One region of the Lysinibacillus sp. NPDC097868 genome, then DNA from elsewhere that is predicted to be linked to it. Evidence: predicted binding sites of a transcription regulator. Region 1 holds the regulator's gene; each other region holds the start of a gene.
What was found. Region 1 encodes LexA, which represses DNA repair genes until DNA is damaged. Its sites were predicted from a motif close to CGAACATATGTTCG; they were not measured.

Region 1 (4,859 bases):
CTTGTTTTACCTTCTCAGGTGTAACGTCATTGCCTTCTTCATCGACAACTTTAACATTTTCAATCGTATCGCGCATTGACGCTCTAAATGTATCTAAATATTCTTTGCGAAGAGAAGTACGCTCTTTCGCTTCTTCCTCTGTTAAATTGCCCGCTTTCGCTTTTGCTGCTAATTCATTAATTCGATTAATTTTTTCTTTTGATAACATTGTTACACACCTTTCAATACCTTTATCACTTCAGTATGCAAAGTATAGCATGGTTTCCCTTAAAATGCAGTTATACCAACCCTTAAAAACACTTCTTAGCCATAATTTACATGACTTCCAGATGTTAGTCGTGTATAACTATTTATACAAGGAAAAAATTTATACTTATTGGAGGAAATAAGGTGAACATCACAACACAGCGATTACATATTCGAAAATTTGAAGCACAGGATTTGCAAGCTGTTTATACTTATATGTCAGACAAATCAGTGATGCACTATATGCCAGAAGGTGTTTTAACTGTAGAACAGGTACAAAAATTTATAACAGATAATAGCGGGGAGCAAGCACAACATTTTGCTATTGTTTTACATGATCAGCCACAGGTCATCGGTCATCTCGTTTTCCATCCCTACTTTGGTGAACATACCTATGAAATTGGATGGGTGTTGAATCCTGCATATTATCGTCATGGCTATGCTTCAGAAGCAGCGCACGCCCTATTAGATTATGGGTTTACCAAAATGAAGCTTCATAGAATTATCGCTACATGCCAGCCCGAAAATATTGCTTCCTACCGAGTGATGGAAAAAATCGGTATGCGACGTGAAGGTTTTTTCAAAAAGTGTATACCGCATGGTGACGATTGGTGGGATGAATACTATTACGCAATTCTGCAGGAAGAATGGGTAGCTTCAATATGAAATTTATCTTGCCCTACAACCTACTTGGACAGTTTGTTTTACAAACAGGAATGTTTTTAAGCATAAAAAAAAGATTAGCAGGGCAAAATTAATTGCCCGCTAACCTTTCTTGATGTTCTTGATACCGCCTATGTACGGTTGCCTTACTGACATCGAAGCCAAGACCTCTTAGTGTTGCAGCAATTTCCTCATAGGTAAAGCCCCGATTTCGTAGCTTTACAATTTCTTCTATAGGTACTTCCTTACGCTCCTGACCATTTGGATTACCACGATTGGAAAGGTTATTTTCAGGACGATAGCCATTTTCTACTGCACGGCGCATGCCACGACGAATTTTCGCATTATGGATTTTACGTTGATATTCCTCAACAATAGCTAAAATTTCGAGCAACATCGTATCCATCTCATTCAATTGCACAGGCCCTGCATCACGCATGGAAAAAACATCTGTTTCAGTTTTTTGCAACAAATGAAGTACAGCCATTCGTGCATTACCACGTCCTAAACGTGTTTCATCTTGCACAAATAATGCTTGTATCTCGTTTTCTTTAATATAATCGAGCATTTCAAGTAATCCTTCGCGCTCAACATCATACCCACTATGCTTATCCAGAAAAACATTTTTCACATCATAGTTTTGTTGCTTAGCATAACGAAGTAATTCTTCTTGTTGACGCTCCAATGAAGAACTTTGTGTCTCTTTTTCGGTGCTCACACGGCAGTAAATTACAGCCGTTCGTTGTTTATTCATCATCTTTCACTTCTCGCAATTTCAATTGAATTGGTGGGTATCTTATTGTCACCCACTACTGGTATAACGAGTGATTTTCCAGCAACTATTTTCACGCTATGTAATTCGTTCTCGGCTTTCACAAGTTTTATCCAGTCGTCCGTACCCATTTTACCACGGTATTGCTCAGCTAACGACCATAAGCTATCGCCATGTTCAATATTAATTTCAGTGTAAGTAATGTCTCCAGGATCAGTTATAACAAGATAACCTGCAAATAGTAAAAATGCGCCTAACAAAATTGAAATATGTGTATTTTTTTTAAACCAATTCATTCATCATATCCCCTTTTTAGAATGTTTGTTCGGAATGTATGTTCTTATAATAAAGCGAACAGACGTTTTTGTCAAACACTTTTCGAACCTATGTTTGCATAAGTGTTCGCATTCTGCTATACTATCTAGTAAGAAGATAGTAAGAAGAATGATATAAAAAAAGAGGTGAGCAATCATGAAAAAAGTTTCGAAAAGACAAGAGGATATACTAGCGTTTATCAAAGAAGAAGTACGTGCAAAAGGCTATCCGCCATCTGTACGTGAGATTGGGGAGGCAGTTGGACTTGCTTCCAGCTCAACGGTTCATGGCCATTTAGCTCGTTTAGAGCAAAAGGGCTTTATTCGACGAGATCCTACTAAGCCACGTGCGATTGAAATTTTAGAGCCAGAAGATTCAATTCAAAAGCAAAGCGTCATCCATGTACCACTTGTTGGTAAGGTAACAGCTGGATCACCTATAACAGCCATCGAAAATATCGACGAATATTTCCCATTACCTGATATTTACGGTACAAGTGAAGATCAGCTATTTATGTTAGAAATCATGGGTGAATCGATGATTGAGGCGGGCATTTTTGACGGAGATTTAGTCATCGTCAAGCAAAGAGCAACAGCTGATAACGGTGATATTGTTGTTGCAATGACAGAAGAAGATGAAGCAACAGTTAAACGCTTCTTCAAGGAAAAAAATCATTTCCGCCTACAGCCAGAAAACGCTACAATGGAACCGATTATTGTAGATCAAGTTTCAATTTTAGGACAAGTAGTCGGCTTATATCGCCGTGTACATTAATGCATTCTCATACTTAGCAAACAAAAAAGAGAAGCACTCATACTTCTCTTTTATATTTTAAGCTCTCCTCAGTGAAGGCTGCAAAGAGCTTCTCTGCAGCTAAATCTCCTACAACGGCTTGTTCTTCTGGATGCCACTGCACTGCTAAACAAAACGGGTAGTCTTCATGTACGAACGCTTCAACTAGGCCATCACTCGATTTCGCTGCAACGATTAGCTTCTCTGCTAATACATTTACAGCTTGATGGTGAAATGAATTCACAGCAATTTTTTCTTCCTCGATAATTGATTTTAACAACGTATCAGGTGTTAATTGCACATAATGTGTAGCTACACCACGAGCTGCTTGTTGCGTATGTTTCAACAGCCTACTACTATGATATTCGCTATCAACATCTTGGTATAAAGTTCCGCCTAGCGCAACATTGAGTATTTGCATGCCACGGCAAATCCCGAAAATCGGCATTTTCCTTGTAAAAGCCGCATTAATTAAGGCAAGCTCCACCTTATCTCGTTCTGGATGTATTTGTCCTAGCTTTGGTAGTGGCTCAGCTCCAAATTCAAATGGATGAACATCATGACCACCAGATAATAATAACCCGTCCGTCAGCGATAAAATTTGTGCTACATCTTCCTCTACCCCTAGCGGAATAATAAGTGGAATGCCACCAGCCTTAATGACACTTCTACTATAGGCTACATTCAATCTTGACGATAAATCGTCCTCCGCAAATGCTGTAATACCAATAATCGGTTTCATCCATATACCCCCTTACCATAATCCTACATACCAATCAATGATGACATCCCCATAGTAATACACGATAATTGCAGCTAAAGCAATGGATGGTCCAAAAGGAATCGGCGTTTTTCGACCTTGTTGCCGTACTTTGAGCACGATTATCCCGACAATCATACCAATTACCGCCGCTACAAATAATGTCAATAATGTATTTATTGTACCAAGTACAAGTCCAAGTAAAAAGAATAATTTAATATCGCCACCACCCATACCACCACGTGATACAACAGCAATACAATATAATATGCCAAAGCCAACGACCGCACCTACGATACTATCCCACCACGGTGTTAAGGGTGATAACACCCGTCCAATAGCTAATAATGGTAAAAAAAACAAAAGCACTTTATCAGGAATAAGCATATATGCGAAGTCCGATACAACGAGGATTACTAATAATGATATCAATAGTATCGCTACGATAAACTCTTTACTAAAGCCTAATTGCCAATATGAAAAGGCGAATAATACCCCTGTTAGCAACTCCATTAGCGGATAAATCCACGAAATTTTTTGCCCACAGCTACGACATTTACCTGCTAAAAAAACATAGGACAAAACTGGCACTAAATCAATTGCCGTTAATTGTCTCTGACAGCTCGTACAATGAGATGGCGGCTTAACAATTGACTCCTTTATCGGCACACGTAAGCCTACAACATTAAAAAACGATCCAAAAACTAGTCCAAATACAAATACTAGTATTGTATAAGCCATTTCCATTTTTATTGCCTCCTAAACTAACATAGCGCCCATACTTTGGAGTATGCGCGCCTTAACATCATTGTTCTCCTTCGTAATAGAAGGTTGTTACCTGAATGGTAGCCTTAATGGATGAATCTGCATCCTCCTCAAATAAAACTTCTTCCCCAGTTAACGTAATATCTAATGTGTCGATTTTCATCACACGTTCAATTTTTTCAATTTCCTTTAAAAATTCAAGCATTGCCTTCGTATCTATAGCGACAACATCAATACTAAACGTCACTAATTTCAATTCTGCTGGTAATGATTCTTTAGCAATTGTAGACGTTGGTAATGATTTATCCCCTTCTTCACCATCTGCTTGCTCGCTATTTTCAGTAAGTTGTTGTGCTGTGTCACTGAGCGCTTGCTCCTCAATTGCTGGCGTGTTTGGGTCAATAATCGAAGAGTCCATCACGAGTGAATCATAATTATTAAATTCTACAGCTTCAACCCGTGTTCCTGTTACTGCTTCTATTTCTTCGATATTTCGAATAACACCTTCAATAGCACGAGTTTGAGGTACTTTTTTTCGCAAAGATA
Region 2 (4,859 bases), 1.8 Mb from region 1:
AGATATTACAACAATTATGGATAACGGTCCAGCTTACAAATATGCAACAGATCAAATCGTTGAATACGCTAAGGAAGTTGGCGCAGAAATTATTGTAGGTCCTGAAGCTCGTGGTTTCATTATAGGTTGCCCAGTTGCCTATGCGCTTGAAATTGGCTTTGCACCAGTTCGTAAACCAGGAAAATTGCCACGTGAAGTAATTAGTGCAGATTACGGTTTAGAATATGGTAAAGATACATTAACAATGCATAAAGATGCCATCAAACCAGGTCAAAAAGTGCTTATTTGTGACGATTTACTTGCAACTGGGGGGACAGTAGAGGCAACGGTTCGCTTAATTCAGCAATTAGGTGGGGAAGTTGTTGGCTGTGCATTCTTAATTGAGCTAATCGAACTAAACGGTCGTGCAAAACTTGGCGATCTAAGCATGAAAACATTAATTCAATATTAATAAACGAAAAAGGCTGTCCCGAATGTTGGGACAGCCTTTTTTTATAAAGTGCCAGGCACCCAAACAATTCTGATAAAACTAGTCGTAGGATTTCACTACTTTTTGAATTTTTTTTAGCGTTTCATAAAAGTCTATATATTTTTCGAGTCCAATATCCTCTATGATTTTTTCCTGTATGTCCATCCAAATTGGCGTTGCTTCATTTAATTTTTCATTTCCCATAGCCGTTAAAGAAATGATCTTTGTTCGGCCATCTTGTGTATCGCGCGTAACATCCACAAAGCCATTTTTCTTCAATAGATTGACATTACGGGTTATCGTTGTCTGATCAAGTAGTAGAATATCACCCAATTGACTTACTGAAACTGCTTTATGATGGGCAATATTAGCTAGCATCGAGTATTGAGTAACTTTTAAATGAGTAGGTTCAAGAGCTTTATCATATAGCTGCGTAACGGCCCTAGTCTTTTTTCTAAGATTCGCACATACGCAAATTTGAGTATAGTCAATGTCTGTGTAATTTCTCTCCATAACTAGATCTCCTTTTAAGTTTTTCGTTAAACTATATTGTACCACTAAAATGGAATTATTTTCTTGACATCTAAAATAACGAGTCATTATTATATATGTATATACATATATTTTGAGCATACCTGTTTTCTAAATTTATTTCATATAAAAACAATCGTTTTACATTTTTCTAGAAATGTAGGTGGCGTTATGAAACGTATTCATTACAGTTGGTTTATTTTATTGATAACATTTTTTTCAATTATTGTAGCAGGCATTACCCTATCTTCATCAGGTGTTTTTATTGGTCCGTTTGAACATGAATTTGGGTGGGATCGTTCGGTAATAGCAATGGCTTTTGCCATTAGTCTTTTTTTATATGGGATTTCCGGTCCGTTTATGGCGGCATTACTCGAAGTTCTGGGCTTAAAGAAAATGATGCTAGCTGCTATGGCGATATTAATTATAGGCATATCGCTCACATTGTTAATGCAACAAGCATGGCAATTGATTATTATATGGGGGTTTATAATTGGTCTAGGGGCTAGCCTCTTTTTAACTGTTTTAAGTCCTTTTGTAGCGAATCATTGGTTCGAGAAAAGAAGAGGGCTCGCTTTAGGGATATTAACTGCCAGCACTGCAACAGGACAATTAGTTCTTCTCCCGATATTAGCAATGATTATCGAAAATTCTTCATGGCGATGGGCAATTGCATTAATAATGGTGTTAAGCTCCATTATGTTTATCATTATTTTATTGTTTATGAAAAATAAACCGATGGACGTTGGGCTTCTTGCATATGGACTTGAAGAAGAAAAAGCAGAAAGTGTTGTAGAAAATAAGAAAAACCCAATTATTATTGCTTTTAATGGTTTATTCGCTGCAATAAAAGTGAAAGAATTTTGGCTTTTAGCAGGTAGTTTTTTTATTTGCGGGTTATCAACAAGCGGGTTAATTGGTACGCATTTTGTATCGTATTGTATTAGTTTCGGTGTACCTTTAGTAACGGCTGCTTCGTTTCTATCGTTCATGGGAATATTCAATTTAGTCGGAACAACATTATCAGGCTGGTTATCTGATCGCTTCGATAATCGTTGGTTACTATTTTGGTATTATCTTTTAAGAGGTGCTTCTCTCGTTTTACTGCCATATGCATTAATGCAAGGTTCTCTTACATTGCTCATTATTTTTACTGCGTTCTATGGATTAGATTGGATTGCAACTGTACCGCCAACTGTTAGTATTTCAAGACAAATTTTTGGCACGCAAAAAAGTGGTATTATTTATGGTTGGATTTTTGCATCCCATCAGGCAGGTGCTGCAGTAGCAGCATACGGTGGAGGTCTAATTTATAAATTTTTTAACTCGTACACATGGGCGTTTTTCTTAGCTGGTGTATTATGTGTTTTAGCTAGCTTGTTTGTCATCATCGTGAAAAAGCAATCTCCGAATAAACTAGCACATTAAAATGAATTCTATAGTAATGAACAGAACGGATTGAACATAATAGTATAAACGACATGAAAAGTACAAATAGTATGCTAGGAAGTATTCTAGCGTGCTATTTTTTTGTTGTAAAATCTTTTAAGCATGCATAAATAAGAGAAATGTTTGACTTTTTCCAAACAAAAGTTTATGATGTAAACAAATATAATAAAAGGTGATGCTATGAATGAAAGAGAACAAGCGGTACTGGCTTTAATTCGTAAAAATCCGTTTATGTCTCAGCAAGAGATGGCAGATAAAATGAATCTGTCCCGTCCAGTACTTGCAAACCTAGTGTCGAGCTTAACGAAGCAAGGGAAAATTGTTGGCCGTGCTTATATTTTACCTGAGGAAAATGAAATTATTTGTATCGGCGGAGCTAATCTTGATCGGAAATTTCATGTAAGAGGGACCGTGCAATTAGGGACTTCTAATCCTGCAAGCTCCTCATTCAGTGTAGGTGGGGTTGGTCGAAATATTGCGGAAAATTTAGGTCGACTTAATCATGAGGTGACGTTACTCACGACAGCTGGAAAGGATGCGGATTGGCAAGTAATCCAAGAAGCATCAGAATCCTTTATGAATTTACGCTATGTCGAGCAGTTACCAGATGCTTCAACTGGTTCCTATACTGCGATTATGGACGAGCAAGGTGAGCTTGCATTAGCTGTTGCAAACATGGAAGTTTATGATTTATTATTGCCAAGTTTATTAAAGAAATATGAGCCAATGCTAATGAATGCAGGCTGCTTTATTATGGATTTAAATTGCCCGAAAGAAACGGTAGCTTACATCCAACAAGTAGCGATTGCGCGAGCTATTCCGTTTGTCATTGTACCGGTGTCCTCGCCAAAAATGAATCGATTACCAGATACATTGCAAGGGGTTACATGGTTTATTTGTAACACAGATGAAGCAGAAACAATCGTTGGTCATAAAATTGAAAACGATGCAAACTATGAAAAAGCTATTCAAAAGCTTCTTCAATTAGGGGCCGAGCATGTCATTATTACTGCAGGTAGCAAAGGTGTCTATGCTGCATCTGCAACTAGTACACCAAGTCATTTTGCTGCTAAGGCAATAACTAAAATTGAAGATGTAACTGGCGCGGGTGATGCTTTTGTAAGTGCTGTCATCCATAGTTGGCTAAGGGGACAATCCTTTGAGGATTGCATTAATGCAGGCTTAACGAATGCCAAAAATACACTTGCATCACCGTACACAGTAAGACCTGAATTATCAGAAGAATTGTTAAAAAGTGAAATGGAGGAATAACACATGAAAGAATTCATCGTATTATCAGAAGAAGTAAAAGCTGGACAAGCAAAAGGACTACCAATTGTTGCATTAGAGTCAACAATCATTTCACATGGTATGCCATATCCTCAAAACGTACAAACAGCTCGTGAAGTAGAGCAAATTATTCGTGACAACGGTGCGGTACCTGCAACGATTGCGCTAATTGACGGTAAAATTAAAATCGGTTTATCTGATGAAGAACTTGAAATGTTTGGGAATGCACAAGGTGTTGCTAAAACTTCTCGCCGTGACCTAGGCTATTTATTAGCTACGAAAAAATTAGGCGCGACAACAGTTGCTGCAACAATGATTTGTGCTGAGCTTGCTGGCATTGAAATTTTCGTTACAGGTGGTATCGGTGGTGTGCACCGCGGTGCTGAAACAACAATGGATATTTCAGCTGACTTAGAAGAATTAGCGCAAACAAATGTAGCTGTAATTTGTGCAGGTGCTAAATCTATTTTAGATATCGGTTTAACACTAGAATATCTTGAAACAAAAGGTGTACCAGTTGTAGGATATGGCACTCCAGAGCTTCCTGCATTCTATACACGCCAAAGTGGATTTGATGTAAACTTTAAGCTTGATACACCAGAAGAAGTAGCAGCAATGTTACGTGCTAAATGGGATTTAGGCTTACAAGGTGGCGCAGTTATTGCAAATCCTATTCCAGAAGCAGAAGCACTTGAGCACGAATTCATCACTAGCATTATCGAAAAAGCGTTACAAGAAGCTGAAGAAAATGGTATTCAAGGTAAAAATGTAACACCATTCTTACTTGGCAAAGTAAAAGAATTAACTGAAGGTAAGAGCCTTGATGCAAACATCGCATTAGTAAAAAACAATGCAGTAGTTGGTGCGAAAATTGCTGTTGCCTACAACAAAGCAAACTAACTAGTAAAATAAAGACTCTTTGCGAAGCTGACCTGCCTTGTAAAGGGTCTTTTTGTCTATAATAATGTATTTTTCACCCATTAATACGAAGTGTTCACGATATTATCTAAACTATATGACACAGTCCCTTTACAATCGACCTCTATTTTTTATACAATTAAGTTTATATCTAATCTGAAAAATTTGACGAGCAAGGTGGACATGTTATGGCGAAAGAGCA
Region 3 (4,859 bases), 2.0 Mb from region 1:
CGCTAGCTCTTTCTCTACTTCACTTAAGATAATAGTCTTAGCTTCATCTCTTGTTAATGCAGAAATACGCTCTAGTTCTGTTTTTTGCGCTGCAACAAGCTCGTCCACTTTGCTTTCCATCTGTTCAATATGCTGTTGTCTTTCAGCTAGAGCTTGTTCCTTACGCTCTAAGCCGGCTTCTCTCTTATTCAGAGCATCATCCTTGCGATCAAGATTCTCTTCTCTTTGCAATAAACGGTTCTCTTGTTTTTGAAGTTCTAAACGACGATCACGAATGTCATTTTCTGCTTCAGTGCGAAATTTGTGAGTTTCATCTTTGGCTTCAAGTAGTGCTTCTTTCTTTAATGCCTCCGCCTCTCGTTTTCCTTCTTCAACGATTGTTTCAGCGACATGTTTAGCACCAGTGATTTTTGAGTCATTCACTTTTTTCATGTAGATATAGCTAACAGCGGCACCAACGATGAGTCCAAGCAAAGCGGAGATGATAGTAATTCCATCCATATGAACACCTCCTCTTGCTATTTGGGTAATACAGTTTCAGTCGGCGCATACAAAAATTGTACTGCCTATTTTAAAGTCATAATTCAGAAATTATACATATTTAATTGTATAGCTAGGCTCAGGCTCTGTCAAGGATAGACGGGCATCTGTTCGCCTATCCGTAGCAAAAAAAGTAAGTCATATCCATTAGATGGATATATTAACTATTACTTTTGAGCTAGATAAAATGCCTTCTTCGATGAATATTCTTTTTATCAGGACGAAGGTTACAATACAATTATTACCACAATTACCGTCATCTTAATACAATTATTTTAACTTTCTTTGACAAATGAACATATCGTCTATTTGTCAGCTGGCCAATCAAAAATTTTACACCCTATTTCACGCATAAGTATCTCTCTAATTTACGTTAGCTATCTATCCATTCCAGTACCACTTCATTCTATTAAACTAACAATAAAAACAAAAAATCGTTCTTACTTCTTATGAGTAAGAACGATTTAGATTGAAGCGAATTGCTATGTTGATTGATTTCCTCTGTAAGCGCACGCTTTCTGCACAGCATTTCTGTAAGCCCCAACCCTCGCTAGCGTGGATTGTTCGTCTTACGTACTATGCGTTACAGCAAAAGTCACCGACATGTGCTCTAACCAACTTATTAAAATGCAAATAGAGTGAACTTCTTGATGCATTTTGTCGCATCCTAAGCATTCTCATTCCTTTAGAAGTGAGAACGATATTTATTTTTTTTCATCTTCAAGAAGAAGCATTAGCTCTTCATCCATTTCCTCGTCATCATGTGCAGCAATTGTATACTGTGTTGCGGCAATTCCGTAAGAAGAACGAATTTTATTTGCAATTTCTTCTAAAACAGCAGGATTTTCTTTTAAATATTGTTTTGCGTTTTCACGTCCTTGGCCTAGACGCTCATCGCCATAAGCGTACCAAGATCCACTTTTTTGAACGATGTCTAATTCTACACCTAAATCGACTGTTTCGCCCTCTTTTGAGATCCCTTCACCGTACATAATATCAACCTCAGCTGTACGGAATGGTGGTGCCACTTTGTTTTTTACAATTTTAATTTTCGTACGGTTACCCATAATATCATTACCTTGTTTGATTGCTTCTGCACGACGTACTTCTAAACGTACTGAGCTGTAAAATTTAAGCGCACGACCACCAGGTGTCGTTTCTGGATTACCGAACATAACACCAATTTTTTCACGAATTTGGTTAATGAAAATAGCGATAGTTTTTGATTTATTGATAGCGCCTGAAAGCTTACGTAATGCTTGAGACATTAAACGAGCTTGTAAACCAACGTGAGAGTCACCCATATCGCCTTCAATTTCAGCCTTCGGTACTAGCGCTGCAACAGAGTCAATAACGATAATATCAATAGCACCACTACGCACTAACGCTTCTGCAATTTCAAGCGCTTGCTCACCAGTATCTGGTTGTGATAATAAAAGTTCATCGATATTTACGCCTAATTTTTGAGCATAAATCGGATCTAACGCATGCTCAGCGTCAATAAATGCTGCTTGTCCACCCTTTGCTTGTACTTCCGCAATGGCATGTAGTGCAACTGTTGTTTTACCTGATGATTCTGGACCATATACTTCAATAATACGTCCACGTGGGTATCCACCTATGCCTAATGCTGCATCAAGTGCTAATGAACCACTAGAAGATGTAGCAATTTCTAAATCTGTTTTTTCGCCTAGCTTCATAATAGAGCCTTTACCGAAATTCTTCTCAATTTGTTTTAACGCCTGTTCTAAGGCTGCTTTACGATCACTCATTATTTTTCCTCCTTCAAAACTGTTCACTGTTATTGTCTATCTCTACTATACTTGTTTTTTTGAGAACACGCAAGAAAAAAGCGAACATTTATTCGATTTTAATCCAAAATAAAAATTTGGATAAGTTTTTCCTACCCAAATTCCCATTTTCAACTATAAGCAATTACGCTCCAGTCGTAATTGCACCCTAATTTTTTCGAGCCTATGCATTGCTTCAGCTAGGGCTAAACCCTACTGAACCTACTAGCAAATTAAAATCGTTTCATATATCCTCGTTCTTCTAATTGTTGCATTAAATAATGAAATGTAAATTTAACCGCACGTAAACGATTTGTATTGCGCATACCTGATAAATGCAGTAAATATGTTATTGGCTCTTCGTCACCTATAGCAATCCCAATCCATACCGTTCCAACTGGCTGATGGTCATGTGCAGTAGGGCCAGCTGCTCCTGTTAATCCAATACCAATATCCGTGCCAAATTTATCACGCACTGCGCTAGCCATTGCTGCAGCACATTCACTGCTCACAATACCATAAGTATCTAGTAATTGTTGATCGATACCTAGCTGCTTTACCTTGGCATCTTCTGTATAGGTCACTACGCCTCCTATAAGAACATTGCCTACGCCTGGAATCTCAGCTAGCTCTGATTGAAATAAACCTGCTGTTAAGCTTTCTGCAGCAGAAATCGTTAATTTATTATCTTGCAACATCTCTACCGTTTTCGAGGCAAGTGAATCATCATTTATACCATATTGGAAGTCTCCAACAATAGCGCGAATCTCCGCTACTTTATCAGCAATAAGCTGTTGGGCTTCTTGCTCTGAGTGCGCCTTTGCTGTTACACGTAAAGTTACTTCTCCATCAGAAGCTAGTGGGGCAACTGTCGGATTTGTTTGTGTATCTAAAATATCTTGTACACGCACTTCTAACTCAGCTTCTCCAATGCCATAAAAGCGCATTACATGAGACACGATGACTCCGCCGTCATTTAGCATTGTACCAAGCTTTGGCTTCGCTTCAAATTGGAACATCGGCTCCAGTTCCTTTGGAGGTCCAGGAAGTAAAATGTAGGTACGCTTATCCTTTGTCAAAATCATCCCTGGTGCCATACCATGATGATTAGCTAGCACCTCACTACCTGCTAATACAAGCGCCTGCTTGCGATTATTTTCCGTCATAGCAATGCCTCGTTTAGCAAAAAATTGCTCAATGTATGACAATGCAACTTGATCGATTACAAGATCTAGACCAAGATGACGAGCAATTGTCTCCTTCGTCAAATCATCCTTTGTAGGGCCTAAACCACCTGAAAAAATGATAAGATCAGCGCGCGATTCTGCTATGCTTATTGCTTCCTCTAACCGTTTTGAATTATCGCCAACAACGGTATGATAAAACACATTAATTCCTAACTCAGAAAGCTGATTAGAAATAAACTTTGCATTTGTGTTTGAAATCTGTCCAAGTAATAACTCTGAGCCAACTGCAAGGATTTCAGCATTCATGATTCACAAGACCTTTCTTATTTAGACTCAAGTAATACACGTCGATTTAGATAGAAATAATCCCATCCAGACCAAAGTGTAAAGAACAATGCAATATATAGCATTATTGTATCAAATGGGATACCGAAAATCACAAAAATTGTATTGTGTAAAAGAGCAGCTGCAATAGCTACAATTTGTGCCCATGTTTTAATCTTACCAAGCTGATTCGCCGCTACGACTTCTCCACCACCTGCAAGAATTAAACGTAAACCTGTTACCGCAAATTCACGGCTAATAATAACAATAATCACCCAAGCCGGTGCCATACCAAGCTCTACCATTAAAATAAATGCTGCAGAGACAAGTAATTTATCCGCTAAAGGATCTAAAAATTTACCAAACGTCGTTACAAGATTATACTTTCTCGCATAGTAACCATCTACCCAATCCGTCGTCGATGCAATGATAAAAATAATAGCTCCTACAAAATGATGGACTGGCATTTCTGCACTAAATAAGTTCATTGTTCCCCAGCCGAAATCAAACATCATAACAATTACAAAGAACGGAATAAGCAAGATACGTGAAATGGTAATTTTATTTGGAATGTTCATTTTTCTAACACCTTTCATGATGAAAGAAAGTAGTCATCATTAGGATGACTACTGTTCTTTATTGAAATTGACGACAATATTTTGCGTTACGATTTGCTGAGCGTACGTTATAAGTTCGTCATTAATATAAACCTTAGCTTGAGTTGAATTGCCTAAACGAATACGAGCATAGTTTTGCGCTGTTGCATCAAACTCAACAACTTCACCTGCGTTATAAACACGCGTATCTGCTAGTAATTCTTGTTGCTGTTGGTCGCGAATACCAATAAATGTAGGACCCGATACTTCAATACGTATTTTAAATGTATCAGCACCTGTTAACGTGTAAGATGTTGTAGCGCCATCTGCTTCGATTGTGCCTGCTGAAATCGTTTGCTTAACATCTTCTTCAGTTTTACTTTCATCTGGTGTTTCATCTGTCTGCTCTTTAGTCGCATCAG

Region 2: the regulator LexA is predicted to act here: its motif matches at 2,584-2,597, upstream of ACIQXJ_RS03195 (carbohydrate kinase).
Region 3: the regulator LexA is predicted to act here: its motif matches at 2,394-2,407, upstream of recA (recombinase RecA).

What each region holds. Positions count from the first base shown of each region.
Region 1 covers NZ_JBIWBS010000001.1:2,488,510-2,493,368, forward strand. Annotated here, with positions in the region: gene ACIQXJ_RS12375 (DUF896 domain-containing protein) at 1-208, opposite strand, end outside; gene ACIQXJ_RS12380 (GNAT family N-acetyltransferase) at 391-912, shown strand; gene ACIQXJ_RS12385 (YneB family resolvase-like protein) at 1,001-1,666, opposite strand; gene yneA (cell division suppressor protein YneA) at 1,663-1,977, opposite strand; gene lexA (transcriptional repressor LexA) at 2,153-2,770, shown strand; gene ACIQXJ_RS12400 (gamma-glutamyl-gamma-aminobutyrate hydrolase family protein) at 2,808-3,530, opposite strand; gene ACIQXJ_RS12405 (prepilin peptidase) at 3,543-4,295, opposite strand; gene ACIQXJ_RS12410 (potassium transporter) at 4,354-4,859, opposite strand, start outside.
Region 2 covers NZ_JBIWBS010000001.1:685,908-690,766, forward strand. Annotated here, with positions in the region: gene ACIQXJ_RS03180 (adenine phosphoribosyltransferase) at 1-451, shown strand, start outside; gene ACIQXJ_RS03185 (MarR family winged helix-turn-helix transcriptional regulator) at 530-982, opposite strand; gene ACIQXJ_RS03190 (MFS transporter) at 1,172-2,428, shown strand; gene ACIQXJ_RS03195 (carbohydrate kinase) at 2,630-3,721, shown strand; gene ACIQXJ_RS03200 (pseudouridine-5'-phosphate glycosidase) at 3,725-4,639, shown strand; gene ACIQXJ_RS03205 (RelA/SpoT family protein) at 4,846-4,859, shown strand, end outside.
Region 3 covers NZ_JBIWBS010000001.1:474,098-478,956, reverse strand. Annotated here, with positions in the region: gene rny (ribonuclease Y) at 1-501, opposite strand, end outside; gene recA (recombinase RecA) at 1,245-2,312, opposite strand; gene ACIQXJ_RS02215 (competence/damage-inducible protein A) at 2,564-3,823, opposite strand; gene pgsA (CDP-diacylglycerol--glycerol-3-phosphate 3-phosphatidyltransferase) at 3,841-4,419, opposite strand; gene ACIQXJ_RS02205 (helix-turn-helix domain-containing protein) at 4,468-4,859, opposite strand, start outside.